2 regions of the Bacillus sp. JK62 genome follow, and region 2 is predicted to be linked to the other one. Evidence: predicted binding sites of a transcription regulator. Region 2 holds the regulator's gene; the other holds the start of a gene.
What was found. Region 2 encodes NrdR, which represses ribonucleotide reductase genes. Its sites were predicted from a motif close to AACACNATATATNGTGTT; they were not measured.
Positions count from the first base shown of each region.

Region 1 (16,159 bases), on a different contig from region 2:
AGCCGGGATACGGATCAGCGGGCTTCTGTTTTGCGCGCTCCATGCCACGTAGCAAGGTGCTTCATAGCCCGGAACAAGGCGTTTGTAAGAGTTCACTGTCGGGTTTGTGACAGCCGTAAAGCTTGTCGCGTGTTTTACGATACCGGCAATGAAATGTTTTGCTGTTTCACTCAGCTGAAGATCAGCGTCTTTATCAAAGAATGCGTTAACGTTATCTTTAAAGAGTGATAGGTTGCAGTGCATACCGGAACCGTTTACGCCGAACAGCGGTTTTGGCATGAATGTCGCATGCAGACCGTGTTTGCGGGCGATCGTTTTGACAACCAGTTTGAAAGTTTGGATGTCGTCACAAGAACGGATGGCACCGGCATATTTAAAATCGATTTCGTGCTGACCCGGAGCAACTTCATGGTGAGATGCTTCGATTTCAAAGCCCATTTCTTCAAGCTCAAGCACGATATCGCGGCGGCAGTTTTCTCCCAAGTCAGTCGGAGCCAGGTCGAAGTATCCGCCTTTATCGTTCAATTCAAGCGTCGGTTCGCCTTTTTCATCTAATTTAAACAGGAAGAATTCAGGCTCAGGTCCAAGATTGAAATCGCTGAAACCGAGTTCTTTCATTTCTTTCAGAATCCGTTTGAGGTTGTTACGCGGGTCACCTTCGAACGGCGTGCCGTCCGGATTGTAAATGTCACAGATGAAGCGTGCTACTTTACCTTTTTCAGCCGTCCACGGGAAGATTACAAAAGTGTTCAGATCAGGATATAAGTACATATCAGACTCTTCGATACGGACGAAACCTTCGATGGAAGAACCGTCGAACATGCATTTATTATCAAGTGCTTTTTCAAGCTGGCTCACAGGAATTTCCACGTTTTTAATCGTTCCGAGAATGTCTGTGAATTGAAGGCGGATATACTTTACGTTTTCCTCATTTACTAATTTTACGATGTCTTCTCTTGTGTACTTTGCCATTTCGTAAAACTCCTCCTCTAAAAGGTAAATGTATATAGCAAAACAGTTGCTAACGGATTAATGAAAGAATCGGGACATGTCACCTTGGCGGAAAGTATTTCCCCGCTGGAAACGGCCTGCCTGCATCAGTTCGTTTTTCAGAAGCTTTCTGAGTTCGTCATCAGACAGATTGTGCTTCATCGGTTTGGCGGTTTTTTCGGATTTTTCTTCCGGTTCGGCAGATGCCTTATCCAGAATTTGTTTGATCCCCGCCATATTGACGCCTTGTTCAATCAGATTTTTGATTTCTAACAGTTTATCTACATCATGGAATGAAAATAATCGTCTATTTCCTTCGCTTCTCGCTGGAAATATCAATCCATTTTCCTCATAATATCGAATTTGCCGGGCAGAAAGTTCTGTTAACTGCATGACAATCCCAATTGGAAATAAAGGCATTGAGCGGCGAATGTTATCACTCATCTCAATTTCCTCCTTTTCTTATCTTAGTCTCATTATAGGTGATGTTATATTTTGTGTCAATACAATGTAAGGAATCTTAACATCAAATTCTTTGAAAATTGCAACCGGCCTAAATCAGCTCTTTTTCCATTAAAGCATTTACGGCGCTGCAAATCGCATTTTTCACGTGCGCGTAGGTTAATCCTCCTTGGACATACGCGACATAAGGCGGTCTGATAGGTCCATCTGCTGATAATTCAATGCTTGCTCCCTGTACGAAAGTGCCCGCTGCCATAATGACATCGTCTTCATATCCCGGCATATAGCTCGGATAAGGCGTCACATGCGCATTAATCGGTGAAGCATATTGTATCGCCTGGCAAAAAGCGATCATCTTATCAGGGTCCTGAAACTCAACTGATTGAATCAGATCCGTTCTCGGCGCATTCCATGCAGGGTTTGACGTAAAGCCGAGCTTTTCAAGAAAACGGGCGGTAAATACCGCTCCCTTCAAGCTTTGCGCCACTACATGCGGAGCGAGAAAGAAACCTTGATACATTTCCTGCAGTGAATAAAGCGAAGCCCCGGCTTCACTTCCGATTCCCGGGGAGGTCATCCGGTAAGAGCAGGCCTCAATCCACTTGGCTTTCCCTACAAGATAGCCGCCCGTTTTAGCAAGGCCGCCGCCCGGGTTTTTAATCAGGGAGCCGGCCATAAGATCTGCTCCGACGTGGCAGGGTTCCCGCTCTTCTGCAAATTCTCCGTAGCAATTGTCCACAAAAACAATGACATCTTCTTTGATTTCCTTTACGAAACGAATCATCTCTTCAATTTCATTTATTCTGAAAGACGGACGATTCGCATATCCTTTTGAACGCTGGATGCCGATCACTTTTGTATTCGGTTGGATTGCAGCCCGGACTGCTTCAAAGTCCACTCTGCCTTCTGATGTTAAATCGACTGCATTGTATCCGATTTGAAATTCCTTAAGCGAGCCTGAATACTCCCCGCCTCTTACTCCGACGATTTCCTCGAGTGTATCGTAAGGCTTGCCTGTGATATAAAGCAATTCGTCCCCGGGTCTCAGCACGCCGAAGAGCGCGATTGAAATCGCATGCGTACCGGAAATGATTTGCGGCCGCACAAGTCCCGCCTCTCCTCCGAACACATCAGCATAGATCTTCTCCAGTGTATCTCGTCCGATATCATCATAACCGTATCCGGTTGAAGGCGTAAAATGCGTATCGCTTACTTTATGTTTTCTGTAGCTTTGCAGGACTCTCCATTCATTCCGTTCACTGATTTCTTCTATTCTTTTATGAATGGCGGAGATTTCCGCTTCTGTTTCTTCGGCGGTTTTTTGTAAAAGAGCGCCGTGGGTCAGTGTGTCAAACATGTTGTGTATACCTTCCTTACATGAATTTCTTCAATTCTCCGAGTATGCTTTGTTCTTCCTGTACATAACCTGAGACTTCGTAGCGTTCATTTTCTTCATTAAAATAAAGACTGTCGATCATGGTCTCTGATTTGATGCGTGACATCAATTTGCCTTCGGCGGCAGGCACATGAACTTCATACGGCGTCATCAGCTCCCGGCGCAAATAAGCTTCGATTTCCGCTTTTAGTTTCGCTTCATCCCCGGCGATTCGGGCGCTGATCATGATGTGGCCTTCTCCCGCTGTCGGGATGAAGTCAGGAAGTGTCTCATCACGTTTGTTATAAGCGGTCAGCACCGGAATATCATCTGCCTCAAGCTCTTTTAACAGTCCGAGGACAGTCTGTTCATGCCCGGCATAATCTTCATTGGATGAATCAATGACATGAATGATCAAGTCTGCTTCCTTCACTTCCTCAAGCGTTGAACGGAAAGCGGCAATCAGCGTCGTCGGCAGATCCTGAATGAAGCCGACCGTATCAGACAAAAGGACGCTGTAGCCGCTTGGGAGCGCCATCTTTCTCGTCATCGGATCAAGTGTTGCAAACAGCAGATCTTCTTCATAGCTGTCTGAGCTTGTTAATTGATTGAACCACGTTGATTTTCCTGCATTAGTATAACCGACGAGTGCAGCCTGAAGCACGCCGTTCTTTTTGCGTCTCTCCCGATAACGGCTTCTGTGGCGGATAACCGTTGACAGCTGCACGTTAATTTCGTGTATGCGGTTTCTAATGTGGCGCCGGTCTGTTTCAAGCTTTGTCTCACCGGGCCCTCTCGTCCCGATTCCGCCGCCTTGTCTTGAGAGATTGATTCCTTGTCCGCTCAGACGCGGCAGCGCGTATTGAAGCTGGGCCAATTCGATCTGAAGCTTTCCTTCTCTCGTCTTCGCCCTTTTTGCGAATATATCCAAAATAAGCTGCGTGCGGTCGATGATCTTCGCTTCAATTGCAGTGGCGAGTGATTTAAGCTGGCTCGGTGACAGTTCATCATTAAAAATAACCAGATCCGCTTCAAGCTCTTCACACAGCGCCTTCAGCTCGTCTACTTTCCCCTTGCCTATGTATGTAGCGGCATCCGCTCTGTTCCGTTTTTGCGTAATCCGGGTCAGCACCGTTCCGTCAGCCGTTTTTGTCAATGAAGCAAGCTCTTCCATGGAATGTTCAAAGTGCTCATCTGTCATGTGCGGAAGCTGGCAGCCGACCAAAATGACCGTTTCTTTTTTTCCTTCCTGTTCGTTCAAATGGATGTTCCTTTCTGTGTCGTATTGGGCAGTAGTACTATCATACCAAACCCGCAGGGCGTATACCACACATCCGGCGGGTTTTAAAGAGAGAAATAAAAAATAGACCCCTCAGACCGGCTGAGAGGTCTATTCGTGAGCTGCCGCCTCATCTTTTATAAGTAAATCCTGGCTCTTGATCGTCATTAAATCGTTTTTTAAGTATTGGTCTCCCATTAAAAGCCTCATGGCCTGAGCGCGGATTGATTTTTCAATCACGTTTCTGACAAAGCGCCCGTTGCTGAATTTAATGGGGCTTGTCGTGCTTTTTACTGTCATTAAGTAATCTTTTAACTTCCACTCGGCTTCCTGGCTTAATTGATACTCCCGCTCTGCTATCATGCGCTTTGCGATGTCCATCAGCTGAGTGACAGAGTAATCCGGAAAATCGATGCTGATAGGGAAACGCGATTGCAGGCCGGGATTTAATGACAGGAATTGTGTCATTTCTCTCGAGTACCCTGCCAGGATCAGAATAAATTCATGCTGTTTGTCTTCCATATGTTTGACAAGCGTATCAATCGCCTCTTTACCGAAATCCTTTTCTCCGCCCCTTGCAAGTGAGTATGCTTCATCAATGAATAAAATGCCCCCGAGCGATTTTTTAATCAGATCTCTCGTTTTTTGCGCCGTATGTCCGATGTATTCACCGACGAGATCGGCACGTTCCGCTTCGATCAGATGTCCTTTGGAAAGAACGTTCATTTCGAAGAAAAGCTTGCCGATCAGTCTCGCGACAGTGGTTTTCCCGGTGCCGGGGTTCCCTTTGAACATCATATGAAGAGCTTGTTTTCCGACTTTCAGCCCTTGTTCGGCCCGTTTTTGGTTGACGAATATCCACGCGTAAATTTCTTTAATGTTGCGCTTCATTTCTTCCATACCCACTAATGTGTTCATTTCTTTTTCAATTTCTTTCAGAATGCTGTGCTTGGCTTCATTTTTTTGCAGGGCGGCCTGATATTCCGCCTCAGCTTCTGCATTTGTCAGCACTTGCTTTTGGCCATTAAGAATGATGTTAATTTGTCCGTTATTTTTATAGGTTACAGCGCGCTCCAACATGCTCACCTCTCTGTTCTCTCTTTATCTTACTCATGATGAAGAGGTTCGGTGACATCCGCCTATCATCATGAGGCCTGTTTTCCTCTTTATCTGTCACTTTTTCCGTTCTCTTCGGGAATGATGTTGAATCCTGCGCTTTCCCGAGAAATATTTTTCATTTCTTATTGTATTCAGCAGAAACGGGAGGACAAACCATTTATTTTTATTTTCCGGGAAATGTTGGGTGTATCTCTCATTTTTTTCATGAATGACAGCCGTACAAGCACCTTTTGAACATCATCATATGCTGTAATGAGGTGATGGAGAATGGTTAAAATTTTTATAGACCCCGGTCATGGCGGAACTGATTCAGGTGCAACCGGAAACGGACTTCAGGAAAAAGCGGTCACGCTGGAGATCGCACTGGCTTTGCGCACGATTCTGACGAATGAGTATGAAGGAGTTTCTGTCACGATGAGCAGGACAAGCGATAAGACGGTCAGCCTGACGGAAAGAACGGATGCCGCCAACAGCTGGGGCGCAGATTATTTTTTATCCATTCATATTAACTCAGGAGGCGGAACCGGATTCGAAAGCTATATTTACCCCGGTGTCGGAGCGCCGACCTCGACTTACCAATCAGCCGTCCACACGCAAGTAATTCAAGCATCGGGTTTTAATGACCGCGGAAAAAAAACAGCCAACTTCCATGTGCTGCGGGAGACAAGGATGCCGGCGATTTTGACGGAGAATGGTTTTGTTGATACGTCAGCTGATGCAAACAAACTGAAAACAGCCAGTTTTATTGAAAGCCTTGCAAGAGGACATGCCAAGGGCTTGGAGCAAGCTTTCGGTCTAAAAAAAAAGGCTGACTTATATAAAGTGCAAATCGGCGCATTCAACGTGAAAGCAAATGCTGATGCGCTTGCAGCCGATGCGGTGTCTAAAGGTTTTGACGCGATTGTGCTTCCAAAAGGCGGCTTCTTCAAAGTGCAGATCGGCGCATTCTCTTTCAGAGATTATGCTGAAGCGTTGGCAGCGCGGGCCGAAAAAGCCGGATTTGATGCCTTCATTGTGCAAGACTAAATGAAAAAACCCCTGCTCTCCCTTTTTTGGGACGAACGGGGGTTTTTTGTTATTGAAGTATATCGGCGACAAACTGAGACCAAGCTTCAAGACGCTGATACACATTTTCCTCTTTCAGTTCGCTCAGTTTCATCCAGCACCCGGCGATTTGATCTTTTTCTTTCACTTCGACTTGTGCCGCAGACGCTAACTGGAGCGCAGAAAGGATGCCGATATGCACCTTCCCTACATCGTTTTCATCATCATTGATCAGGCCGAGTGTGACAATGTTTTGTTTGTCCTCCTCGCGAATGTACAGTTCTTCCGCCAGCTCCCGGTCGGTGTTCTGTTTCAGCACTTCCGAAAATGAAGCCGCCCCTTCCATAGGGTTCATGTGTCCGCCGAAGCCGAGAGAAAGCTTATTATGGAGGCGCGATTCCCCTCCGCCCGCGAGCCGCTCATACACAAATACCTCATCATCACGGCGGATGACGACATAAGGAATCGGCTGTTTAAATCGCGGGTCCTCTTCCGCGTCGCCTCTTCTGATTTCAAAAAAATGCGCCTCAATCTGAGCCATAATTTTTATGATACGTTCATCCTGGCTGTTGACTCCCTGAAATGTCAGCATTTCGTTTTGAAAGACGTCACTCCGCGGTGCAGCCAAGATGATTTCATCCATTTTATTCATGCCCGTTCCTCCTGTCTTACCTCTCCACTCAAGCCAAAAGAGCAGATATTATATCTGCTCTTCATCTTGGCCAAAATAAAAATCTTCGTCCTTAATCGGTTCTACCGTCGCCTTTTTGTAGCCGTTCCCTTTCATGGAGAAGAAATCATGTGATTTTGTTTTGGTGTTTAATCCGTTTAATACGATCGGATTAATATCCTCTTCTTCAAAGTAAGGATCGAACCCTAAGTTCATCAAAGCTTTATTGGCGTTATAGCGGATGAATTTCTTTACGTCATGAGACAGCCCGACTTGGTCGTAGAGATCCTCTGTATATTCAAGCTCATTGTGATAAAGCTCTTCTAAAAGCTCAACCGCAAATTCGCGAAGTTCCGCTTTTTTCGCTTCTGTTTGTTTATTGTATATTTCCTGTGCCAGCAGTCCGACGTATACACCGTGGATCGCTTCGTCACGAAGGATCAGGTTGATGATCTCACCGCTTTGCATCAGTTTTCCTTGTCCGTAGAAATATAACGGATAATAGAAACCGCTGTAGAAAAGGAAGCTTTCCAGATAGACGGAAGCAACCATCGCTTTGAACAGTGAAATTTCATCATCTTTTTGAATGGCTTTGTAAAGCCCGACAATCATTTGCGCTTTTTTCTGCAGATATTTATTTTGTTTAACCCATTCAAATACTTCGTTGATCGTTTCAGTCGGAGCAAGCGTCATAAAAATATTTGAATATGATTTTGCGTGCACCGCGTTCTCCATCATCGCCATGAAATTAAGAACCGCTTTTCGCTGATGGCCTTCGACGTGCTCGGCCACAATCGGCATGCCTGTGTTCCCCTGCTCTGTATCAAGCAGTGTCAGGCCGGCGAGCACCTTCATGTACGTATCCTGCTCATTTTTACCCAAATACTTCCAAGTAAGAAGATCGCCGTTTAATGCGATCTCTTCCGGAAGCCAAAACTGCTTTACGTTTTGGTTGTAAAACATTTGGGTGAAATCATCTTCATGCTTTGACCAGTTTGCTGCGTCATAAATTTTTGTCACTGTTAACTCTCCTTTAATCAAACGACACAAGAAAGACAGCTGTCCTGCCCGGTATCTTTCGTTCTTGCATAGTAAATGGTTTTGATGCCTCTATGGTGGGCATACAGATCAATACGGTTCAGATCACGAGTTGTCATCGTATCTTTCAAAAACAGGGTAAAGCTGATTCCCTGATCGATATGCTGCTGGATTGTCGCGATCATATCCACTACTTTGAACATGTCCATATCATAAGCTTCTTTGTAGAAGAACCAGTTATTAGACGCTAACCCCGGCATCGGGTAATACGTTTTTGAATTTCCGTATGTTCTTTCTTCGATCCGTTCCATGATCGGCATAACGGACGCCGTGCTGGATTGGACATAGGAAATGGAGCCTGTCGGCGCGATGCACAGTCTGTAGCTGTGGTACATGCCGTTTTCAGCGACAAACGCCTTCAGCTCTTTCCAGTCTTCGATTGTCGGGATGTGCATGCCTTCAAAGAGCGCAGCGATTTTTTCGTATGCCGGTGAGAACTCTTTTTCGATGTATTTATTGAAATATTCTCCCGTTGCATAAGTGGAGCCTTCATAATGCTCAAACGTTTCGCCTTTTTCTTTCGCAAGCTCAGCAGAACGCTGGATGGAATAAAAGTTCACCATCATAAAGAACGTATTCGCGAAATCTCTTGCTTCCGGGCTTTCATAAGCGATGCCGTTTTGGGCCAGGTAGCCGTGAAGGTTCATGGCGCCTAAACCGATCGACTTCATCGCTTTGTTCGCGCGTCTGACTGCCGGCGCGTTGCGGATATCCGTCGTCTCAGATACATGAGTCAGGGAATCCGTCGCGAGTTTCACCGTGCGCTCAATCGATTTATGCTTCATGACATTCAAAATATTTAATGAACCAAGGTTGCAGGAAATGTCCAGGCCGATTTCGTCTTCCTCGTCATAATCTGTGTAAGCCGAAACCTGTGACGCCTGAAGCACTTCAGAGCAAAGGTTCGAGAATTTCACTTTTGATACGTGGTTATTCGCATGCTCTTTGTTTACGTTGTCCTGGAACATAATGTACGGATAACCTGACTCAGAACGGAGAACGGCAAGCTTTTCAAGCAATTTGCGCGCATTCACTTTTTCTTTTTTGACACGCGGGTTGTCGACAAGCTCCTCATACATCGCCGTCATGTCCATCTCATCCATATGCTGGCCGTATTCTTTATAAATCGTGTGCGGATAGAATACATAAGCCGCTTTGTCCTCACGTGCAAGCTCAACGAACTTATCCGGAATGACGACACCGATAGAAAGCGTTTTGACACGCACATCTTCATCCGCAGAAATCTTTTTCGTATCAAGAAAGTCATTGATATCGCGGTGGAAAATGTTTAAGTACGCCGCGCCAGAGCCTTGTCTTTGCCCCATTTGGTCAGCATAACGGAACGCGTTATCAAGAAGCTTCATGACGCCTACAACACCTTTTGTGGCGTTTTCAACATCTTTAATCGCTTCACCTTTCGCGCGAAGCTTGGACAGATTAAGAGAAACCCCGCCGCCCAGTTTAGACAGCTGCATGGAAATATCGATCGCTCTTGAAATGTCGTTTAAGGAATCATTGACTTCGAGCAAGAAACAGCTCACAAGTTCTCCGCGGCGTTTTCTGCCGGCATTCAAAAATGTCGGTGTGCTCGGCTGATATTCCTGATTGATCATCAGATTTACATATTCTTTTGCTTTCTCAGTGTCGCCGTTTGCGAAGAACAGCGCAACAATTGAGATCCGGTCCTCATAACGCTCGAGGATTTTTTTCTTGTCATTCGTTTTCAAAGCATAGTCATTATAGAATTTAAACGCACTCATGAAGGAAGGAAAACGAAACTTCTTAGCGTAAGCTGTCTTAAACACTTCTTTAATGTCTTCAAAAGAATAAAGGCTTAAGAATTCCTCTTCGTAGTATTGGTTTTCAATCAAATAATCCAGCTTCTCTTTTAAATCGTGAAAGAAAACTGTGTTTTGATTGATATAGTCTACAAAATAGCTATGTACAGCCTCTTTATCTTTATCAAACTGGAATTTTCCATCTTGTTGGATCATGATTTCGTTATTTAACTGGATCCATTTTGGCACTTGATTTTGTGACAACTCTTTCTACCTCCTGAGTAAACAATTCAACGTCTTTAGATGTGCCGCTGAGTTCAAATTTGTGCAAGATCGGCACCTGATATTGTCTAGAGATGGTATCGGCGCTTTTTGCAAAGTTATCGCCCCATACTTTGTTGCCGCTCGCAGCGACTCCTAATAAGAGATGGGCGTATTTTTCGAGAAATGATTGTGTTGATGCCGGTACCTGACCGAAGTTTGTCGTGTAGGTGACCAAAACAAACGGAGTGTCCACGTGGTCCGTTTCGTCCACCTTGCGGATCAGCTGAAAGTCTGTTTTATTCACAAAACGCTGAACATTCCCTGTCTTTGAATCAAATATGATTTGAACCATCCTTATCACGACCTATCAAAAATAATGAATCTCTTAACACTATATATAGTATACTAACCTCTCAAAAAAACACAACATATTGAGATCGATTTATAAAAAATTCATATTTTTGAAAGAGCGGACTTTGGCTCCGGCCCGATTAACGCCCAAAAAAGAGAGCAGAACGAGAATCATCTCTCATCCTACTCAAGGTGTCATGTGTAAGCCGATGTCTATCATAACATGAAAAAAAACTGCTTAGTAGTCTAGACTTTTATTCTTATTTTTTGTAAGAATCACATTTTTTTTCGCTTTCAACGGTTTCTTCAATCTCCACATCAGCACCGATTTCTTTCAGTACGGCTTTCAGAGCGCTTGTGATGGAAGCCTCTCTGATCAGTTCTTTGCCGTCAACGATGATGCTGGTTCCATATTCATAGCAGGAATCATCTTCACAAGTTTCTTCCCAATGGTTGATTATCACCTTGTGTTTCAATCGTCTCACCCTCTGCATGATCAATGTCAGTACTTAGTGTAGCTTGTGCGGCCCGCTTTGTAAATTCGAACGCTTGTGAAATTTATTCAAGCTCATCCAGCGCCGTTTCTTTTTTCAGTTCGATTTTATTCGTTTTTTCATCATAGCGGTATATTTTTAAGTAACCGTCCTCGACAATGCCGAAACGATTATGTTCCAGCTGCACCATGCCTTCTGTCTGCGGTTCGGCATCCGCCAAGCCGCCGTCATCATCCGTCACCACCGTCTCGTGATTGCTGCAAGCTCCAAACAGCAAAAAAACAGCGATCCAAACGAGCGTAATCCTGATTCTTCTCAGTTCATTTTCACTTTCGAACACGATTTTCCGTACCCCCTTTTATCTTTCCGATATACGGCCTGCAATATACAGACGCGCATAGAAAAAGACCATTGTTCATGGTCTTTGTCAAAAAGTCTATTCAAGCTCAAGCTGGACGTTTTTTTGCGGGGCGAACGTGGAGATGGCATGTTTATAAATAAGCTGCTGCTTCCCCTCCGTTTCGAGCAAAACGGTAAAGTTGTCAAAGCCTTTTACCTGGCCGCGAAGCTGAAAGCCGTTGAGTAAAAACACCGTGACGAACGTATTGTCTTTTCGGATTTGATTCAAAAACTGATCTTGAATATTAATCGGTTTCATGTTTCGTCCTCCTTGGTTCTCAATACAATACTGTTTCGATTAAATTTCCAGTTTTCCTGCTATGCACTCGAAAATTTCCTTTTTTTTCTGCTCAATATCAACAGGCGGCGTCATATCTGTCCATGAAACGGGCATTTTATTGCGAAACCAGGTCAGCTGGCGTTTCGCATATCGCCTTGAATTTTGTTTTAATTGCTCCACAGCCTGAGGGAGCGGCACTTTTCCATCAAGATATTCATACAGCTCTTTATAGCCGATCGCCTGAATCGATTGGCTGTCCCGGATATTCATGTCATACAGCCGCTTTACTTCGTCAAGAAGGCCGGTTTCCAGCATCAGGTCAACGCGCTCGTTAATCCGGCCGTACAGCACTTCTCTGTCCATTGTAAGACCGATAAGAACCGCATTGTAAAGCAGCTCCCGTTTTTGGGTTTTAAGATGCTCTGACATTGTTTTTCCCGATACATGCAGGATTTCGAGCGCGCGGATGACTCTTCGCGTATTGTTTTGATGAATGGCTGCCGCCGCTTCCGGGTCGGCTGCCGCAAGCTTGGCATGAAGCGCTTCCGCCCCTTCTTCAGCCGCCAGTTTCTCCATGCGCTCCCGGAATACAGGGTCGCCGGAGTTTTCCGTGAACGTATAGTCATACAGCACGGACTGAATGTACAGACCAGTCCCCCCGACAATCATCGGCAGCTTTCCTCTACCGGCAATCTCGGTGATTTTTCCCCTTACCATTTTCTGATAATCCGCCGTTGAAAAAGTGTCGGACGGCTCCAAAATATCAATCAGGTGATGCGGCACGCCTTCTGTCTCTTCTTCGGTGACTTTGGCCGTTCCGATGTCCATCCCTTTATATACCTGCATGGAATCTCCGCTGATGATTTCCGCATTCAGCATTTTCGCGAGTCCGATGCTTAGTTTTGTTTTTCCGACTGCCGTCGGTCCGACGAGTATGACGACAGGCTGTTTTTTATTTTTCAATATGTATCACTCTCTTTTATAAATCTCCCCCTAATTATAGCATTCATTTCTTCAGGCACCTATCCATTTTGCCCTTTTTCCTGAGCGCTAAACATCCGCTACCACCCGATCGGCTCGTTTCCGACAACCTCTCTCGTTTTTCCTTTGAGCGTATGGCGGTGCGTTTTCCGTCCTTTCTCCCGCGGATCGTAAACGACGCCGCCGTGCTGGATCTGAATCGGCTCATTGTAGGCGGCAAAGGTGGTCTCTGAAAGCTCATGGTAATGTGTTCCGTCAACCCTCGGGATGGCAGGGCCGGAAATGCCGTAATACCTATGAAAATGGCCGTTTTCAAACGAGGTGATGCCCGTATAGAAATGTGTATGCTCATCTGTATTGCTGCCGTTCTCCGGCTGCGAAAAGCCTTCGATCACATGGTAATGCCCCTGCACTACATCCGTAACAGCCCGGTATGCGTGTGTGTGCGGAGGTTTTTTTGACCAATCGGACTGATACAGGCCCACAAAAGCTCACTCCTTTATTTTTTGATAAACGCCCAATCAAAAATTGGTGGGCTGAATACTCTGTTATCATCTCAAATTTATTCTTGGAGGTACCTAAATTATGAATGAAGAATACACATACGAAGCAGATAGTGATATGAGACAGTTTGGACGGCCCGGATTTGGGTTTGGACGGCCGGGCTTCGGGTTCGGGCGTCCCGGATTCGGATTCGGCTTCGGGCGGCCGGGTTTTGGTTTTGGCCGGCCTTGGTTTGGCCGCCCTTGGTTTGGCGGGTTCGGACGGCCGTTTGGTTTTTACGGCGGACCGTTTGTCGGAGGGCTTGTCGGGGGGCTTGTCGGAAGCGCTTTGTTCAACCCGTATTTGTACGGAGGTTACGGCTACCCTTACTATCCGTATTACTACTAAGACAATCAAAAAGGGCTCCTTTCAGGGGCCTTTTTATATAGGCCTAATGTCTTGACTTGGCGGGCAAAGTTCGGATATTATTTTATTTTACTGCCTTAAACAAAAGGCATAAGGATTATGATGAGAGGGGGATTTGATATGATTCTGGGTTATATCTTCCTCACAATTGCTATTTTATCAGAGTCAATCGGCGCGGCCATGCTGAAGGTCTCCCGCGGATTTACGCGGTTTTTGCCGAGCGCGCTTGTAGTGGCAGGCTATTCATTGGCCTTTTATATGCTTTCACTGACACTGAATCTCATTCCGCTCAGCTTATCCTATGCAACATGGAGCGGAGCCGGAACGGTGCTCGCATCCATTATCGGAGCGAAATGGTTTCATGAAAAACTGGACAAGCAGGCCGTCATCGGACTTGTATTCTTATTAGCCGGTGTCATTCTGATGAATTGGTAGAAAGGAGAAGCATGATATGAAAGGATTACTCTGCCTGGCATTAGCCATTGTATCAGAAGTGTTCGGAAGCACGATGCTGAAGCTGTCGGACGGTTTTACGCACTTATGGCCCGCTCTCGGCGTCATTGCCGGAATCGGAGCCTCTTTTATGTTTTTGAGCTTCTCTTTGAAAAGCCTTGATTTATCCGCCGCATACGCGACATGGTCAGGTGTCGGCACGGCTTTAACGGCAATTGTCGGCTTTTTTGTTTTTAAGGAAGCCATGACAGCCAAAATGATGATCGGGCTTATTTTTGTCATCACAGGCGTCATCCTGCTGAACCGTTCCAAGTCTCAAAAAGCTAAAAAAAATCAAACGGCCCGGAGCTGACCGTTTGAACTCGTCAAGCGCGGGCAGCTTTTACTTCAACCTCAAGCTCCATCTCCACGTTTCCTTGGATCGCTCGTGAAATCATACAGGAGGACTCCGCTTTTTGCGCTAACTTCCTGGCGAGCGTAAAGTCCGTTTCGGCTGCATCCGGCTTTAATAATATAAACGGGCGGTGAATGATTTTCTGGTACGTGAACACACCGTTCGTGACGTCTACAATTCCTTCAGATTCCATATGTAGATCTTCTTTATCCAGACCGCTTCTTTCCATCATCGCCGCAAGCGTTATAATATAACAGGTCGCAGCCGCTCCAAGCAGCATTTCATCAGGATTTGTGCCTTCTCCGGGTCCGTCCATTTCCTTAGGAATGGACACAGCCGTTTCCAGCCGGCCGCTTTTAATATCGCCGACGTCATTGCGATTTCCGGGCCAATTTGCTTTTAAATAAAAGTGATGTTTTGCCAAGGGACAAACCTCCTTTTTTTTCAGTTTACTCACCTTTCACTGGTTTGTCTTTTTTTAAGCTCACGAATACTCTTGATTGATCACTCTTTTTATCGTACGGACAAACCGGTAAAATTCCTCCGTTTTTGTGAATTCTCTTTCGCGGTAATCAAAATTATCAAAAAACGCTTCCCGCTGTTCTCTGCTGATCTCAAGCTGTATACTCAGCCCGGTTTGCGCCTGGTTATTGATATTTTCGGTGTCAACCCCGGCCAGACCGGTTTTTGAGGTTGCCAATTCTGCAGGAAATCCGTTTCGTTTGAGAGCTCTCACCAATTTTTTCGCCCGCTTCCGGTCGCTTCCTCCGACAAGAGTATTTTTCTCGTCGCCTTTATAACCGTGAACTGCGATAACATAATGGTGCTGCTTAATGCTTTCGACTGCTGAAGGCTCATCGAACTTGGTGCTCGTAATATGAAGAGTCTGGTTATCATGCGCTTTTAATCCCTCAAACAGGTAGGTTGAATAATCATCCCTGAAAGAGCGGACGATCTCGCTCACCCCGCCCTCAATTCTCCCTCCGTGCGGCGACATGATCAATACGGGGCTCCCCTTTCGCTTATTGTATGATATATGATAATCATCGGGGTCTTCATGTTCAGCCAGATCTTTAAAATCTGTGTATGTATCAGAAGAATTCGAGGGATCAGGGTCTGACGCATAATGAGCACATCTTATTAGTAAGACCATTGCTACGATAATGATGACATTAAGTAAAATTCTTTTCATCAGCTCTCCTTCTTTGCTCCTTTCTGAAAAATGAAATATTCATTATATGGATTTTTGTCAATAGGTCTTATCTTAACATTCTATTAACATTATCATCAGTGAAAAACTTCCCGGTTTCGAAAAATCAATGGATTGTCACGGTTCAAGCGCTCAAATGCCGAGCATCAGTGAAAAAAGGTTGAGAGAGGGCAAAAAAAAAGGGAGGAACGCCCGAATTTTCAGGGGCGGGAGATTCACGGCCGGAAACGGACGGCATCAAGAATACGCTTTTAAAAATGAATATCCGCCTCCCGAAGCAAATGCACAGGACAGAATGGAGCCCGTCAAAAAAGTTCTCATCTGCCTTTTTGTACAGCAAAATGCCGTTACAGCCCGCTCATCCCCTTTTTTTATCATAATGGTCCGTTTTGAAACGGAGCCGTCTTTTTTCATATATATATAATATCAATCGGAAGCTGTTTTTCCAAGGAGTGTCTCAATATGATGTTCATGTATATACCCCTTTCCGCCGGATTCATTATAAACCAACAAACGTTCCGACCCAACTCGATTTCTTCTCCTGAAAAAGCCGCAAGTAACCAGCGCTCCTGAAGGACAAACAAACTGACCGAACATATGGCCTGTTCA
Region 1 covers NZ_JBSJQA010000006.1:363,954-380,112, forward strand. The annotation lists gene glnA (type I glutamate--ammonia ligase) at 1-972, opposite strand, end outside; gene ACWJJ4_RS15370 (MerR family transcriptional regulator) at 1,030-1,434, opposite strand; gene ACWJJ4_RS15375 (methionine gamma-lyase family protein) at 1,544-2,809, opposite strand; gene hflX (GTPase HflX) at 2,826-4,088, opposite strand; gene spoVK (stage V sporulation protein K) at 4,218-5,186, opposite strand; gene ACWJJ4_RS15390 (N-acetylmuramoyl-L-alanine amidase) at 5,493-6,251, shown strand; gene ACWJJ4_RS15395 (hypothetical protein) at 6,301-6,921, opposite strand; gene nrdF (class 1b ribonucleoside-diphosphate reductase subunit beta) at 6,970-7,959, opposite strand; gene nrdE (class 1b ribonucleoside-diphosphate reductase subunit alpha) at 7,977-10,079, opposite strand; gene nrdI (class Ib ribonucleoside-diphosphate reductase assembly flavoprotein NrdI) at 10,039-10,431, opposite strand; gene ACWJJ4_RS15415 (hypothetical protein) at 10,691-10,906, opposite strand; gene ACWJJ4_RS15420 (YmzC family protein) at 10,989-11,264, opposite strand; gene hfq (RNA chaperone Hfq) at 11,361-11,582, opposite strand; gene miaA (tRNA (adenosine(37)-N6)-dimethylallyltransferase MiaA) at 11,622-12,566, opposite strand; gene ACWJJ4_RS15435 (YmaF family protein) at 12,665-13,069, opposite strand; gene ACWJJ4_RS15440 (hypothetical protein) at 13,170-13,475, shown strand; gene erbA (SMR family multidrug efflux transporter EbrA) at 13,614-13,928, shown strand; gene erbB (SMR family multidrug efflux transporter EbrB) at 13,945-14,298, shown strand; gene ACWJJ4_RS15455 (OsmC family protein) at 14,312-14,764, opposite strand; gene ACWJJ4_RS15460 (poly-gamma-glutamate hydrolase family protein) at 14,825-15,532, opposite strand; partial or broken gene ACWJJ4_RS15465 (hypothetical protein) at 15,788-16,023, opposite strand.
Region 1: nrdI (class Ib ribonucleoside-diphosphate reductase assembly flavoprotein NrdI) is a predicted target of NrdR. The motif match lies at 10,467-10,484, and genes of this name have one in related genera.

Region 2 (16,159 bases):
GTCTGGTGAAAAATTAGACGAGAAGAAAGTGGGAAGCTGCTGGCTCATTCTGTGCTGAAGCACGGTGCCGATGACTTCATCCCTGACCCAGCTTGTCATTGATTCCGCTCCGATATCATCAAGCATCAGTACGGGCGTCGTTTTCACCATATTCAGTTTCGCCTCCAACGACTGATCCTGGAGCGAGTTTTTCAGCTCTCTGACAAATTCGGGAACATATACGATCATTGATGAATACTCTTTTTCCGCCAGTTCATTGGCAATGGCGGCTAAAATAAATGTCTTTCCGATTCCGAATTTTCCGTACAGATACAGCCCTTTGCCTTTTCCCGTTTCATTATAGCTCTTCAGAAAATCCGTCACATGCTGGAAAATGCCGAGTCTGCTCGGATCGGTAATGTCGATCTGCTGAAACGTCGCGCCGAGAAGATCCTGCTGGATATACATGCTCTTCATCAGGGACTTTTGCCTTTTCTGGCGGTCGAGCTTTCTCTTTTCCGGACATTCGAAATATTCAATATCAATGGAACGCCCGTTGATCACAAGCTTCGGATGGTAGCCTTCAAGCAGGCTGTTCGTCCGGCTGTCTTTCGAACAGAAGGCGCACTGTTTGCTTTGCTGAACGAATTCGTACAGTTTATTTAACCCTCTGTCAATCATGCTTTGATTGATTACATCTTTCTGTTCCTTCAAAAAAGCCTGGACGTCTTCGTCGGCCATAACTTGCTGCTGCATTCGTTCCAGGCGTTTTTGAAAGTCAGGTCTTTTCGTCACGCCTTCTAAGGATCGGCTGATCGGTTCCATTCAATATCACCCCGCTTCTCTGTCTCAATAGGCAGAGTATTTTTTCAGTTTTTTCATTTCTTCCATCATTTTTTTCTTCTGTTCTTCAAGATCCTGTGCGGAAAGAGCCGTCTGTTCTTGTTTCTTCCCGGTTTCTTCTTCTTTCATCCAATCAGGGCGCTTTTCTTCCCGGACGGTTTTTTTGCCGCGCGCCGCGCCGTTTGTTTTGCCGTCCGCCCAATCAAGATATTGCCTGTGCTCTTCGATTGCGAGCTTCATTGCTTCCCGTACCGTTTTGACTTTCTTTCTGGCCCAGTGGGCGGCGATTTTTTGGATATAGTTTTTGGACAGCTTCATATCCGTTTTCAGCATGACATAATAAATCAGCACATTGGTGACGCCGGGCTCAAGCTTTTGTTCGAACATAATATCGGCGATAATCTGCAGGTCGGCTTTTGACGGCTCGGTGCCGTCCGCAATGTCCTGAAGAAGCTTTCTCGGTGATATGGTCTCAAGCTGTGCGATGAGTTCGCCGTTCAATGAATCGTCCTTTTCCGTCCGGTTTTCTCTCAAGGTGACAGGCTGTGTTTTATCAATCAGTTCCGGAAGCTTGCCGCTTCTTTCAATTTGGTACCAGTCGCTGGCCGCTTTCCTCAGCGCTTCTGCCGTTATCGTATCCTGTTCATTAATTGCGGTCATGACGACGTGCTGCATGGAGATAGGATCTATTCCGTATAAATATGAAAGCTTTTTAATGCTCTCCCGCACATCCTGTGTGATTGATTTGCGCGGTATCATCGTTTCTGATAACCCCGCCAAAAACAGCTCAAAATCAAACACTTCCTCCGTCACCGTATAGGAAGGCGCTTGTCCGACAGACGCCGTCTCATAGTCCTCGGGGAGCTTCATCGCCTCTTCCATATCAGGCGTCATTTTCCATTCACTCGGCTGAAAAGAGGCAAAGGCGTGATTAAACGGACGGGTAATTTCCCTTGCGCCCGCGCCGACGGAAGGGTGCGTGTAAAATTGTCTCAGCTGCTGGTATTTCGTTTTACCGACTCTGTTATAAAGAAAGACATTCAGCATGCCGTCTTCAAAAAAATCATTCGGCCTGAGCGGGGGCAGCAGCTCATAAATAAACATCCGCTCTTTTTGCTCGAACTCCCGGATATACACTTTCAGCAGCCCGATTCCTTCAAGCTTTCCCTGTTCATGATGAATCTTTTTTAAATTTGACTGCATCATGCCCATCAGCTGCCTGTGCGTGGATTCCGCTCCCCACAAGCGGTTCTGCTCAAGCTCCCCCCATAAGGTCATATAAAGGGAGAATGCAAAAGAACCGATCAGCGGCTGGTACAGATGTGTCAAAACCTGTCTGTCGACATCCTGAAGAAGCGAACGGCTTTTGACCGTATAAGGATCTACAGGCAATACGTCATTCCAATAGTCAGCCATGATTCTCAAACCTTCCGATATGTTTCTACTCTCATTTTACACCGTTTCTGCGATCTATCAAATGCCAATTTTGCTCATGAGAAAAGAGCCAGACACAATCTCTTAGCTCTCTCAGCGTTCTTTCTTTATTAAATCTTTCAATTCATCGATAAACACGTTTATATCCTTAAACTGCCGGTAGACGGAGGCAAAGCGGACATAAGACACCTCATCGATTTTCGCCAGGCGGTCCATTACCATTTCTCCGACAAGTTCGCTTTTGACTTCAGATACGCCTTGGTTTCTCAGCTCTTTTTCAATGTCAAAGCACATGTCTTCCAATGTTTTTAAAGGAACGGGCCTTTTTTCACAAGCTTTAATTAACCCGCGCAGCATTTTTTCACGGCTGAATTCTTCCCGGACGCCTTCTTTTTTCACGACGATCAGAGGCATCTCTTCAAACTTCTCAAATGTAGTGAAGCGGTAATGGCAGGCTTCGCATTCCCGCCTTCTGCGGATTGATTTCCCTTCGTCCGCAGGCCGTGAATCAAGTACGCGGGAACCGTTATGCTGGCATGAAGGACATTTCAAATTGGATCAGCTCCCATCTGTTTCGTTGCTGTAATGCGGTTCGCAAGCTTCCGGTAAATGCCCGCCAACGTTTCTAGGATGAGCCTATTTGTTGGGAGAGCCGATAGACCGGCCTTATCTTTTCTATTTTACAAAAAAAATGCTTAAAGAAAAAGCAATGCTGTTTTTTTACATTAGAAAAGGAGCATCAGCTTCAAAGCGCGTAATGGCTTTTTCAGCTTAGCTCCCTTGTGTTTGCGTTTTGAAATTACAGTACTTTCGCTTGTGCCTGTTTAATCTGTACAGGCCCCATTCCTCTCGGTATTTCAATGTTTTCTCTTGTATCTGCATGTAATGCGTCCGCAATGTAATCCGCAGCCACATTAGGATCCAGGTCTCCACAAGTATAAACATCAATGCTTGCATATCCGTGTTCAGGAAAACTGTGAATCGTTAAATGTGACTCAGAGATAATAACGACTCCGCTTACGCCTTGCGGTGCAAATTTGTGAAATGCGACCTCGCGCACCTCAGCTCCTGATTTCAAAGCAGCATTTACAAACGTTTTTTCAATAAAATCCATGTCATTGAGCTTATCAAAATCGCATCCCCACAGCTCGGAGATGACGTGACGCCCCATTGTTTCCATAATCATGGACCCCCCTTAACAAGAATTAAAAAAGTGAATTTCCGAGAACTGACCCGGCCATTTACCACGGGGGAAAGTTAGTCCGGAGAGGTCCTAACCCTTTAAGTAATTCCGAAGCAGTCACGAGCAAGAAGTTCACGAAAGATAGTATACTGTGTTTAAGTTTATTTTGCAAGGTGTGTTTTTTGCGAATATGCCGTTAAGGGTTTTTTTCTAACAAATGTCCATGATCTTTAGTCTACACAGCTGACGGGTGTTTCATTCGCGCGGCGACGTGACGGATAAGATCAACGACCCGGCAGGAATATCCCCATTCATTGTCATACCAGGCGAGCACCTTTACTTTTCGGTCTTCCATCACCATCGTTGTCAGTCCGTCGATGATCGCAGAGTGTGAATTCGTATTATAATCCGAAGAAACGAGCGGCTCATCCGAATAATCAAGAATTCCATACATCGACGTTTTTGCGGCTCTTTGGAAAGCGGCGTTCACTTGCTCGGCAGACACATCTGTTTTCAGATCGCAGACAAGGTCCACTAATGACACATTCGGAACGGGAACACGCAAAGCAAGACCGTGAAGTTTTCCTTTCAAATGAGGCAGCACGAGCGACAGCGCTTTGGCGGCGCCTGTAGAAGTCGGAATGATGGATTCTCCGCACGCTCTCGCCCTCCGCAGATCTTTATGCGGATTGTCGATATTTTTTTGATCATTCGTGTAAGCGTGAACAGTCGTCATCAGGCCGCTTTCAATCCCGAATTCCTGATCAAGCACTTTGACGACCGGCGCAAGACAGTTTGTCGTGCAGGATGCATTTGAAATAATGACATGTTCATCGGGATTGAACTGCTCTTCATTTACTCCCATGACAATGGTAACGTCTTCATTTTTGCCCGGAGCCGTTAAAATGACTTTTTTCGCCCCTGCTTCAATATGGCTCATCGCTTTTTCTTTTGAATTAAATTTCCCCGTTGCCTCTACGACGATGTCTATTCCGCATTCTTTCCACGGAAGCTCTCTCGGGTCCCGGCGATTGAACAGCATAATATGTTTTCCGTTGACGATCAGGCTGTCGTCGGCAATCTCAACTTCTTGATCGTATTTGCCGTGAATTGTGTCATACTTTATCAAATGAGCAAGCGTTTCCGGGGGATAGCTTGCATTAATGGCTGTTATTTGAATTTGATCATCTTCCATTGCTTTTCTGAACACCATTCTTCCGATTCTTCCAAACCCGTTGATTGCTACTTTTACCTTCATGCTCAGGTCACCCCTTTTTAATATGCCACTCTAATTTACCTTTATTTATATATAGTATAACACATTAAAAGAAATCCGCCAGTACAACTTGATAAAAATCCACCCTTATACCGATCAATATGTTGTTCAATCGGTTTTTTTGCATATAAAATGATCTTTCTTCCATAAAAAAAGCAGGATCAGCGTCTCAGGCTGCCTGCTTTTTTTCTTATATTTGTCCCGGTTCTTTAAATTTGTCATTTAAAATGCTGTCCTCTAAAACGGAAGACACCTCGCCGTACCGTTTAGCAATATGCATCGCGCCCCAGTCACACAGCGCATTTAAAATTCTTTCCAGACTGTGCCCGTATTCACTCAGCTCGTATTCCACTTTCGGCGGCACCTGATTGTACACGATCCGGTTGATGACGCCGTCAGCTTCCAGCTCCCGCAATTGCTGTGTCAGCATCTTCTGGGTGATGTCCGGCATAAGCCGCTTCAATTCGCTTGTCCGTTTTTTCCCGCGCATGAGGTGGCAGAGGATCACACACTTCCATTTTCCGCCGATCACTTCAAGCGCCGCCTCTACGGATATATTGTATTTTTTCTTCAGCAACGGTAATTCCTCCTCATCTATAGGAACTAAAAAGTGCCTATGGCACTTAAAAGTACGTTCTTTTCAATGACACTTCTATCAATCATAATGACATTTGCCGGCTGAAAAGGAATGTACTCTTATACTTATATCGTTTACCCGGCATCATTTCAACCATACATTATCGTTCAAGGAGGAAAACAGATGTCTTCACATCGCCAAAGCTATTTACCAGCGCTGCTGGCATTAGCCGTCAGCGCTTTTGCGATCGGCACAACCGAATTTATCAGCGTCGGACTGCTGCCGCTTATATCTCAAGATCTGCATATACCTGTGACAACGGCGGGACTTACCGTTTCCATGTATGCTCTGGGCGTGACTTTCGGCGCGCCGGTTTTAACGTCTCTCACATCCGGCATGTCGCGGAAAACGCTGCTGCTCTGGGTGATGTTGATTTTTATCGCCGGAAATACACTCGCAGCGAGCGCTTCCTCAATCGGCGTCTTACTGGCGGCACGGGGCATTTCGGCTTTTTCCCACGGCATTTTCATGTCAATCGGGGCAACGATCGCCGCCAATATCGTGCCGGAGCATAAAAGAGCAAGCGCGATTTCTATCATGTTCACGGGGCTGACGGTGGCTACGGTGACCGGCGTTCCGTTCGGCACCTATCTCGGCCAGCAATTCGGATGGAGGATTGCCTTTGCCGTCATTGTGGCGGTAGGAATCATCGCATTCCTCACAAACGCGCTTCTCGTTCCGTCACATTTGCGAAAAGGGACGAAAACCGCATTTTCCGAGCAGGTCAAACTCGTCACAAACGGCCGGTTATTGCTTTTATTTATTATTACGGCGTTAGGCTACGGCGGAACGTTTGTCGTGTTTACGTATTTATCTCCGCTTCTTCAGGAGGTAACCGGTTTTCAGAAAGAAACCGTCGCGGCCATCCTGCTCATTTACGGAATTGCGATTGCCATCGGAAACATGATTGGCGGCCGTTTATCAAACCGGAATCCGCTGAAAGCCTTGTTTTATATGTTCATTGTCCAGGCTGCTGTGCTGTTTGTCCTGACTTTTACCGCGCCGTTTAAAACAGCCGGGCTGATCACCATTATTTTCATGGGGCTGTTGGCGTTTATGAATGTGCCGGGGCTTCAAGTATATGTCGTGATGCTGAGTGAACGTTTTGCGCCAAGCGCCGTTGATACAGCATCAGCCTTAAATATCGCGGCATTTAATGCCGGAATCGCGATCGGCTCGTTTGCCGGCGGAATCATTACAGACTCAATCGGAATCATTCATACCGCTTGGATCGGGGCGCTGATGGTGCTCAGCGCGGTCGTATTAACCGGATGGAGCCGGAAGCTTGAAAAGCGGGACCGCACTGCCATTGAAAGGAGGTGAGTTTTTCTTCAGCGCATTTTGATTTTTTCAACAGAAAATAATAGGAGGAATATATACATGACAACACATTTACAAGCAAAAGCAACATTGCATAACGGAGTAGAGATGCCTTGGTTCGGCATCGGAGTTTTCAAAGTAGAGGAAGGCGCGGAACTCGTCAACGCGGTGAAAACGGCATTGGTGCACGGCTATCGCAGCGTTGATACCGCCGCGATTTACGGAAATGAAGAAGGTGTCGGCGAAGGGATCCGCCAAGGGCTGCAAGAAGCGGGATTAAAACGTGAAGACATTTTTGTCACGTCAAAAGTATGGAATGCCGATTTAGGATATGAAGAAACGTTAAAAGCGTTTGACACAAGCTTAGAAAAACTCGGTTTAGATTATTTAGATTTATATTTGATCCATTGGCCTGTCGAAGGAAAGTACATCGATGCGTGGCGGGCGCTCGAAACCCTCTACCGGGATGGACGCATTAAGGCGATCGGGGTCAGCAATTTCCAAATTCACCATCTGAAACATCTTATGAAAGAAACGGAAATCAAGCCGATGATCAACCAGGTGGAGTACCACCCGCGCCTGACACAGAAAGAACTGCTTGCTTTCTGCACTGAACAAGGCATTCAGCTTGAAGCGTGGTCGCCATTGATGCAAGGGCAGCTGCTTGATCACCCCGTCTTACAGGAGATCGCTGAGAAATACGGCAAATCAGCCGCTCAAGTGATTTTGCGCTGGGATTTGCAAAACGGTGTCATCACCATTCCGAAATCAACTAAAAAACACCGTATTGAAGAAAATGCAAATGTCTTTGATTTCGAACTGTCAGCTGACGATATGAAGCGGATTGATGATCTGAACGAAAATCTCCGTGTCGGTCCGGACCCTGACAATTTTGATTTTTAACCAGAAAAACACCGTTCGGCTTTCCGAACGGTGTTTGTTTATGCCCAGCCGCTCAATACTTCCTCAAGCTGGTGCTTTGTATGTTCAAGACTGCCGCTGTTATCAATGACGGCGTCAGCTTTTTTTGCTTTGTCCGCTAAAGGCATTTGCGACGTTATCCGGCTCATCGCTTCTTCTTCTGTCAGGGAATTCCGCTCCATCAGCCGTTTGAGCTGAATGTCTGCCGGTACGGTGACGACGAGCACCTTGCCGACAAGATAATCAAGCCGGCTTTCATACAAAAGCGGTATATCCAAAACGACGAACTGCTCTTTTCTCGCAATGGCTTCATCCCGCTGTTTCAGCATTTCCGCACGCACTGCCGGATGAACGATCTGATTCAGCTTCAGACGCTTCTGTTCGTCAGTGAAAACGATAGAACCGAGTATTTTTCTGTCAATATCGCCATTTTCCAGCAGGATGTCTTTTCCGAATGCTTCCACAATTTGTCCGTAAGCCGGCATTCCTTTTTCCACCGCCTGTTTCGCGATGACATCCGCATCAATGACTGTTATTTTTTTGTCGATCAGCATACGCGCTACCGTGCTTTTGCCGCTTGCGATGCCTCCCGTTAAACCGATGACCAAGCTCAAAAAGCCCACTCCTTCTTACATTTTCCAAATCCCGATGATAATCAGCAGGACTCCAGGCAAAAATGTCATTTTATCTATCCAATTCCATCTTGAGAGCAAATGCCCCGCGTTTATGCCGAGTGAAACAAACAGCGAGCTCATCACCCCGACAGTCACGCTCATCATAACCGGAGAAAAGCCGAGAATGGCCGCTCCCAGCCCGGCGCCAAACGCGTCAATGGATAAGGCGATACCGAGCAGAAGCGCCTCGACTCCGTTAATGGTTCCGGATTGATCAATATCGGCGCTGGTCGGTTTTTTCAAAATATGAATGACGATGCCGAGCGATTTCACTTCAAGATTAAGCAGCGTTTTTTCATGCAATAAGTAATCCGGCTCTTTAGCCGGTTTAAAAAATTGCCAGATGACCCATGCCCCGATTCCGATTAAGATCAGCCCGCCCAGTTTCTCCGTGACGGATACGGGAAAAATCTTTGTCAGAAAATGGCCGATCAGCATGGATATAAACATCACAGAGGCTGAACAGCAGGCGATCACGGCAATCGCTTTGAACGGGATTTTCATTTTTCTCAAACCGTACGTAAACCCGACTGAAAAACTGTCCAAGCTGACAGCAAAAGCCAAAAGCAGCAAAGAAACAATCTCCATATCCGTTTCTCCCTTTCTCTTGATCGGCAATTGTGGCATATGCCTATTGGGTGAATCACAATATATATATGGAGAAAGGTCATCAACTGTGTTAGAAAAAAGTCATTCTGCTGCCGCCTGCTTGAACAGCTTCAGTTTATGATTTTTTTTGGCAGCGGGCGCAAAAATGCGTTCCCCTTCCGCCGACCACGATTTTAGAAATCATCGTGCCGCACGTTTTGCACGGTTCATCCTTTTTGCCGTATACGTAATGTTTGAGCTGAAACATTCCGATTTCCCCTTGAGAATTGATATAAGACCGGACGGTGCTCCCGCCCGCGTCAATCGCTTCCTGAAGGGTGTCTTTAATTTCTGTATGAAGCGTTTTTATCTGCCCGTCCGACAGACTGTTCGCTTTTGTCTCAGGATGAATACGCGCCCGGAATAAAGCTTCATCGACATAAATGTTGCCGAGGCCGACGACCGCTTTTTGATCGAGCAGGGCGGTTTTCACCGCGCGGTTCGTTTTTGCAAGCCGCTCTTTTAAATAATCGGCGGTAAATGCTTCATCATCTGGTTCGGGCCCGAGCTGTGAAAGCGGCAATGCAATCCGTTCCTCTCCCGGCGCAAATAAATGCATCGTGCCGAATTTCCGGACATCCCGGTAGCGGAGCTGTGTTCCGTCCGTCATGTGAAACACGACGTGCACATGTTTATCGTCAGGCTCATCGGCCTGATGAAGACCGTATTTCCCCTCCATCCGCAGGTGGGACACCATGACATAATGATCCAGATGGAAAAGCAAAAACTTTCCCCTTCTTCCGATGGATCGGATCGTTTCTCCTGCAATCTGCCGCGCGAATTCCTCCGGCTCGGCGGGTTTTTTGATGATATTCGGCCATCTGATATCCGCCGATTCAATCGTTTTCCCCTTCACAAGACCGGTCAGAGTGCGCCGGACCGTTTCAACTTCTGGTAATTCCGGCACAATCATCACTTCCTTTTTTTCTGTTTATTTTGCATCGTACCAGGACGGCCCTGAAGCATAATCAGCCTTCAGCGGCACGTCTAATGCCAAAGCATGCTCCATCACTTCAGGCACCAGCTTCTCTAATATTTCAATTTCTTCCTTAGGCGCTTCAAAAATCAATTCATCGTGCACCTGAAGCAGCAGCCGCGCCTTCAGTTTTTTCTCTTTCAGCTCAACTGCCATGTCAATCATGGCTTTTTTAATAATATCAGCGGCGCTTCCCTGAATCGGCGTATTCATGGCCGTCCGTTCCGCAAAGCTCCGCAGGTTGAAGTTGCGGCTGGTCAGCTCAGGGATATAGCGGCGACGCTGCATAAGTGTCGTCACATATCCTTTTTGTTTCGCTTCCTGCACCGATTCTTCCATATATGCCTTGACGCCCGGGAAGCTCTCCAAATAGCGGTCAATAAAAGCGCCCGCTTCTTTCCGGGTGATGCCGAGATTTTGCGAAAGCCCGTAATCGCTGATGCCGTAAACGATCCCGAAATTGACGGCCTTTGCCTGGCGGCGCATCGCTTGTGTCACTTCATCTTCACTGACATGAAACACGTCCATGGCGGTTTTTGTGTGAATGTCCATGTCATTCGTAAACGCTTCGATCAGATTTTCATCTTTTGAAATATGCGCAAGCACCCTTAATTCAATTTGTGAATAATCGGCGGCGAAAATAAGCCAGTCCGGTTCGGACGGTACGAAAGCCTGACGGATTTTCCGCCCTTCCTCCAGCCGGATCGGAATATTTTGCAGGTTCGGATCCGTTGAGCTGAGGCGTCCGGTTTGAGTCAATGCCTGATTGAATCGTGTATGCACCTTATGAGAACCCTTGCGCGTGACTTTCAGCAGCCCTTCAATATAAGTCGATTGGAGTTTGCCGATTTGTCTGTATTGCAGAATGTATGCGACGATATCATGTTTGTCTGCGAGCTTCTCAAGCACATCAGCTGAAGTGGAATAGCCCGTTTTTGTTTTCTTTACTGGCGGCAGGCCGAGTTTTTCAAACAGAATGACGCCGAGCTGTTTTGGTGAATTGATGTTAAACGGCTCACCGGCGATGTCATGGATTTTTTCTTCATATTCTTTCAGTTTTGCCTTGAGCTCTTCTCCCATTCGCTTCAGTCTTTCCACATCCACTTTGACGCCCATTGATTCCATTTCTCCGAGAATTAGCGCAAGCGGGAGTTCAAGATCTTCATAAAGCTCAAGCTGATTATTTTCTTCCAAAGCGTCAAGCAGTTTGTCACGGAGGCTGTTAACGGCAGACGCTTTCCGCGCGAGATGATCGGCAAGCTCTTTTTCAGCGGGAACGGCGCGTTTTGCGCCTTTTCCGTATACCGCTTCATCTTTTGAAACGATATTCAGCCCGTATTCTTTCGCTACGCTCGCGACATCGTCGTACGAATTGCCCGGGTTTATAATGTAGGCAGCAAGAAGCGCGTCAAATTCCGTTCCCTTCAGCTCAATTCCCTGCCAGCGCAAAGCGACGACGGAACGTTTGCTGTCGAACACCCACTTTTTCATCGATTCATCTTCAGCCCAAGATTTAAAAGCTTCAGACTGAATGGCGATTTCTTTCGGAATATAATAAAGACCTGTTTCATTCACGATGGAAAAGCCGAGGATCGGTTCTTCGTGATAGTTATCACCGATTTGTTCGACGACCAAAGCGGACGGCGAAACGAGCATATCTTCGGTGATTTCTTCTGCCATTTCGACATTGATGTCTTCAAAATTTTCTTCCGCCGTTTCCCCGCTTTCTTCACCGAGCCGCTCAAGAAGCGTATTAAAACCGAGGTCTTTAAAAATGGCAACAACTTGTTCACGGTCAAACCCTTGGTAATCTAAATCTTCGGGCTTGACTTCAATCGGCGCATTTGTCATAATCGTCGCCAGCTCTTTGCTCATCAGGGCTTGTTCCTTATATTCTTCAAGCTTTTCTTTTAATTTTTTTCCGCTGACTTCATCAATGGAATCAAGCAGTTTCTCAACCGAATGGAACTGCTTTAAGAGCTTAATCGCGGTTTTTTCCCCGACGCCGGGGACGCCCGGTATGTTATCGGATGAATCCCCCATTAATCCCTTCATATCAATGATCTGCAAAGGGGTCAGACCGTACTTTTCCTGCACGTGCTCCGGCGTGTAATCTTCTACGTCGGTAATGCCTTTTCTCGTAATGGCAACGGTCGTTTTCCCGGTGGCAAGCTGGGTTAAGTCCTTGTCCCCCGAAACGACCTTCACTTCAAAGCCGTCTTTTTCAGCAGATACGGCAAGCGTGCCGATAATATCGTCCGCTTCATATTCAGGAAGCTCGTAGCGGCTGATGTTGTAGGCATCGAGGAGCTCACGGATGAACGGCATCTGTTCTGAAAGCTCCGGCGGCGTTTTTTGTCTTCCGCCTTTATATTCTTTAAACGTGCTGTGGCGGAAAGTGGTTTTTCCCGCATCAAAAGCCACCAGCATATGGGTCGGTTTTTCATCTTCCAGCATTTTCATTAAAATCATCGCAAACCCGTATACGGCATTTGTATGAATGCCTTTTTCATTGCTTAAAAGCGGCAATGCAAAAAACGCCCGGTACGCCAGACTGTTTCCGTCGACAAGCACTAATTTTTTTCGTTCCGTCATTCAATATCCTCCTAAGAGCAAAAGCTCGTCATTCCTCTGTTTTTTAATCTCACAGCTTCTCTTATTTTAACAAAGTTCAATTTGAAAGGAAAATGAGCGGACCCCGTGAAAACGCAAAAAAGGACGGGAACAAAAAACGCGTTCCCGCCGTCAAAATTGGCTCCTTGGATGAAGGGGTTCTGTTACATCCTAACAAGATAGGTTTAACAGGTCATGAAGAAATTGTTAATCCTTTGTAAAGCTGATCACGCTTCCGGCTGCCGCTTCAGCGTCACAGTGAACACAGTTCCCTGTCCCGGCTCGCTTGTGACCTCGATTTTACCTTCATGGGCTTCTATTAAGTGCTTCACGATGGCAAGGCCGAGTCCGGTTCCTCCCGAGTTGCGGCTTCTGTCTTTATCCACGCGGTAGAATCTCTCGAATATCCGCGGGATCTCTTCCTTCTGAATGCCGATTCCCGTATCGGACACTTTGATATCGACGACGGTTTCTTTCACATGTACCGAAATCCCCACCGTCCCTTTTTCAGGCGTGTAGGTCAGGGCATTGTTCGCCAGATTCAAAAATACCTGCTTCAGCCTGTGCGCATCACCCGTCACAAAAATCGGCTCTTCCGGGAGATCGAGCTGAAAGCTGATGCCTTTTTCCTCAGCCTTATGCTGCAAAAGCGCCTCAATTTCATGCAGAATTTTTGCAGCATCAAAGGACTCTACGCGCATCGTAAAGTTTTGCTGCTCCATCTTGGATAAATCCAATAAATCCTGCACGAGAGATTGGAGCCGCTCACTTTCTTTCAGAATGATAGACAGAAAGTCTGAAAGCGCCTTTTCGTCTTTCATCGCTCCGTCTAACAGTGTTTCCGTAAATCCTTTAATCGAGGTGATCGGTGTTTTCAGTTCATGGGAGACATTGGCGACGAAGTCCTTTCTCATCTGCTCCAATTTTTTAATTTCCGTCATATCGTGAAAAACGAGGACGATGCCCTTCCATTCATCGTCAGGGCCCATGATCGGAACGCCGTCAACTTCAAAGTAGCGCCGCTCAATGTTGATGGGAAGTCTGAGCAGCTGGCATTTTTTCGTCTCCGTCATAAAAATGTCTTCGACAAGCCGAATGATCTCCTCATGTTCAAACGCATCGTGGTAAAGGCGCCGAAGCAGACGTTCAGGCTTTGTATGAAACTGCTTCGTGTATGACCGGTTCACGAGATTGATAAAACCTCTCCCGTCTATTAAAATCAAACCGGATCCGATATTTTCAATGACGGTTAACAGACGATCGCGCTGCATATCCTGCGTTCTTGTCATTTCCATTAAATCGACCGCCAGGCTGTTCATCGCACGCCCGAGACGGTCCGACCGCCTTGCGTAACCGCTGTAGGAGCGGGCGTCATAATTCCCCTTGGACAGCTCCGTCGCCACCTTTGTCGCGGCGTCGATTGATTTTTTGTAACGGGACGTCATGTTTGTATAAAAGAAAACGATAATGATAAAAGCGGTACAAAGACTTGCTGCCAGCATGCCCCACATTTCTCCGGTAACGCTTGAACCGCCGTTGATCTCCGAGGAAACGAGTACATACCCCGCAATTTTCCCTGCGTCATTTTTTACGGCAGTGCCGCGGATGACTTTGCTTTTCGACTGTACAGCTTCCTCGCTTTTATTGTGAGAAATGAACTCCTTTACGGCTGAATCATCAGCACGACTGCCGGAATGATATACGGCGTCACCCTTCTCGTTGAGCACGGAGACGTTTATACCGAGGGTGCGGCCGGCGTCACGGATTACCGTTTCATTGCTTTTATTGCCGATTCGGCCGGTGTCAAGAAGGCCCGCTATGTATACCGATTCCTTTTTCAGCTGATCCGCCGTTCTTTCTTCAGCGGATGAAGAAATAAGCTGCTGTAAAAAAAGACCGAGAACACTGAAAACCAATATGATACATACAACGAGTAAAGCGAACAGACGCACACGGACTTTATTCATTCATTTTTGGCTCCTCCAGTTTATACCCCAAACCTCTGATTGTTTTAATATAGATGGGTTTTTTGGTATTTGATTCGATTTTGTCGCGCAGATGGCTGATATGAACGTCAACAATCCGGGTATCCCCGGCAAAATCATAGTTCCAGACCGCGCTCAGCAGAAGATCTCTCGTCAGCACTCTTCCCTTGTGTTTTCCCAAATACAGAAGCAGTTCAAATTCTTTAGGCGTCAATTCCAGCTGTTCTGACTTAAAATACGCTTCGTAATGCTCAGGAAGAATTTTCAGCTCGCCGATGAGGATCTGCCCGTCCTTTTCCTCTTCTCTGCCTTGTGACAGCGAAGAAATGTCAGCCCTTCTTAAAATGGCTTTCACCCGCGCAGTGACTTCCCGCGGACTGAACGGCTTTGTCATGTAATCATCCGCTCCGAGCTCCAGTCCCAGCACCTTATCAAATTCCTCATCTTTTGCTGTCAGCATCAAGATCGGAACCATCATTTTCTGCTGTCTGAGCTGTTTACAGACGTCGATTCCGTCCACTTTCGGCAGCATGACATCCAGTACGATTAAATCCGGATTTTCATTCTCTGCCAGCTCCAGAGCCTCTTCACCGTCTGATGCGGTTATGACATCATAGCCGGACCGTTCCAGATTATACTGTAAAAGAGTAACGATAGATTGTTCATCATCTACAACTAAAATTTTTTTGTTCATGCTGCGCCCTCCGCTGTCTATTTTCCCCGACATCCAATTTTCTCTATTTTATGTGCTGCATATCACTTTATGATTTCATTTTATCCAATACTGCCCGTTCAGACAATTCGCCTTTTTGATCATTTTCAGAGAAAGGATCGCTCAGGGAAAAAGAAAACGCTTTCATTAATTGTAAAAAGAGGAAGGCTTCTGATTCGGAAGCCTTCCCTTTTTTCTTATGACAATACTTTCATCACGTTTTTGACAGATTCAACTGATTTACTCAGCTGCGCTTTTTCATAGTCTGTCAGTTCAAGCTCGATGATTTGCTCTAGGCCGTTTCCTCCGATAATCGTCGGTACGCCTAAGTAAATGCCTTCATGACCGTATTCGCCTTCTAAGTAAGCGATGGTCGGAAGCACGCGGCGCTGATCTTTCAAAATGGCTTCTACCATTTCAGTCAGTGATGCAGCAGGCGCGTAGTAGGCGCTTCCGTTTCCGAGAAGGTTGACGATTTCCCCGCCGCCTTTTCTTGTGCGTTCTACAATCGCATCAAGACGGTCTTTCGGGATAAGCGTTTCAAGCGGAATGCCGCCCGCATAGGAATAACGGACGAGAGGAACCATGTCGTCACCGTGTCCGCCAAGAACAAAACCGGTCACATCTTTTACAGACAGGTTTAATTCTTCAGCGACGAATGTTCTGAATCGCGCAGTGTCAAGCACTCCGGATTGTCCGATGACGCGTTCTTTCGGGAAGCCTGATTCTTTGTACACCGCATATGTCATCGCATCAACAGGGTTTGTCAATACAACGATAATGCAGTCAGGAGAATATTTCACGATCTCACGTGTGACGCTTCTCATGATTTTTTCGTTTGTAGATACGAGATCATCACGGCTCATGCCTGGTTTTCTCGCAATTCCGGCTGTGATGACGACGATATCAGAACCGGCTGTGTCCTCGTAGTTGGACGTGCCTGTGATTTTCGCGTCAA
Region 2 covers NZ_JBSJQA010000002.1:167,197-183,355, reverse strand. The annotation lists gene dnaI (primosomal protein DnaI) at 1-804, opposite strand, end outside; gene ACWJJ4_RS06060 (replication initiation and membrane attachment family protein) at 829-2,238, opposite strand; gene nrdR (transcriptional regulator NrdR) at 2,350-2,808, opposite strand; gene speD (adenosylmethionine decarboxylase) at 3,056-3,436, opposite strand; gene ACWJJ4_RS06045 (glyceraldehyde-3-phosphate dehydrogenase) at 3,675-4,697, opposite strand; gene ACWJJ4_RS06040 (winged helix-turn-helix transcriptional regulator) at 4,906-5,292, opposite strand; gene ACWJJ4_RS06035 (MFS transporter) at 5,476-6,675, shown strand; gene ACWJJ4_RS06030 (aldo/keto reductase) at 6,733-7,575, shown strand; gene coaE (dephospho-CoA kinase) at 7,614-8,207, opposite strand; gene ytaF (sporulation membrane protein YtaF) at 8,223-8,855, opposite strand; gene mutM (DNA-formamidopyrimidine glycosylase) at 8,992-9,822, opposite strand; gene polA (DNA polymerase I) at 9,847-12,486, opposite strand; gene pnpS (two-component system histidine kinase PnpS) at 12,732-14,471, opposite strand; gene ACWJJ4_RS06000 (response regulator transcription factor) at 14,464-15,183, opposite strand; gene mdh (malate dehydrogenase) at 15,399-16,159, opposite strand, start outside.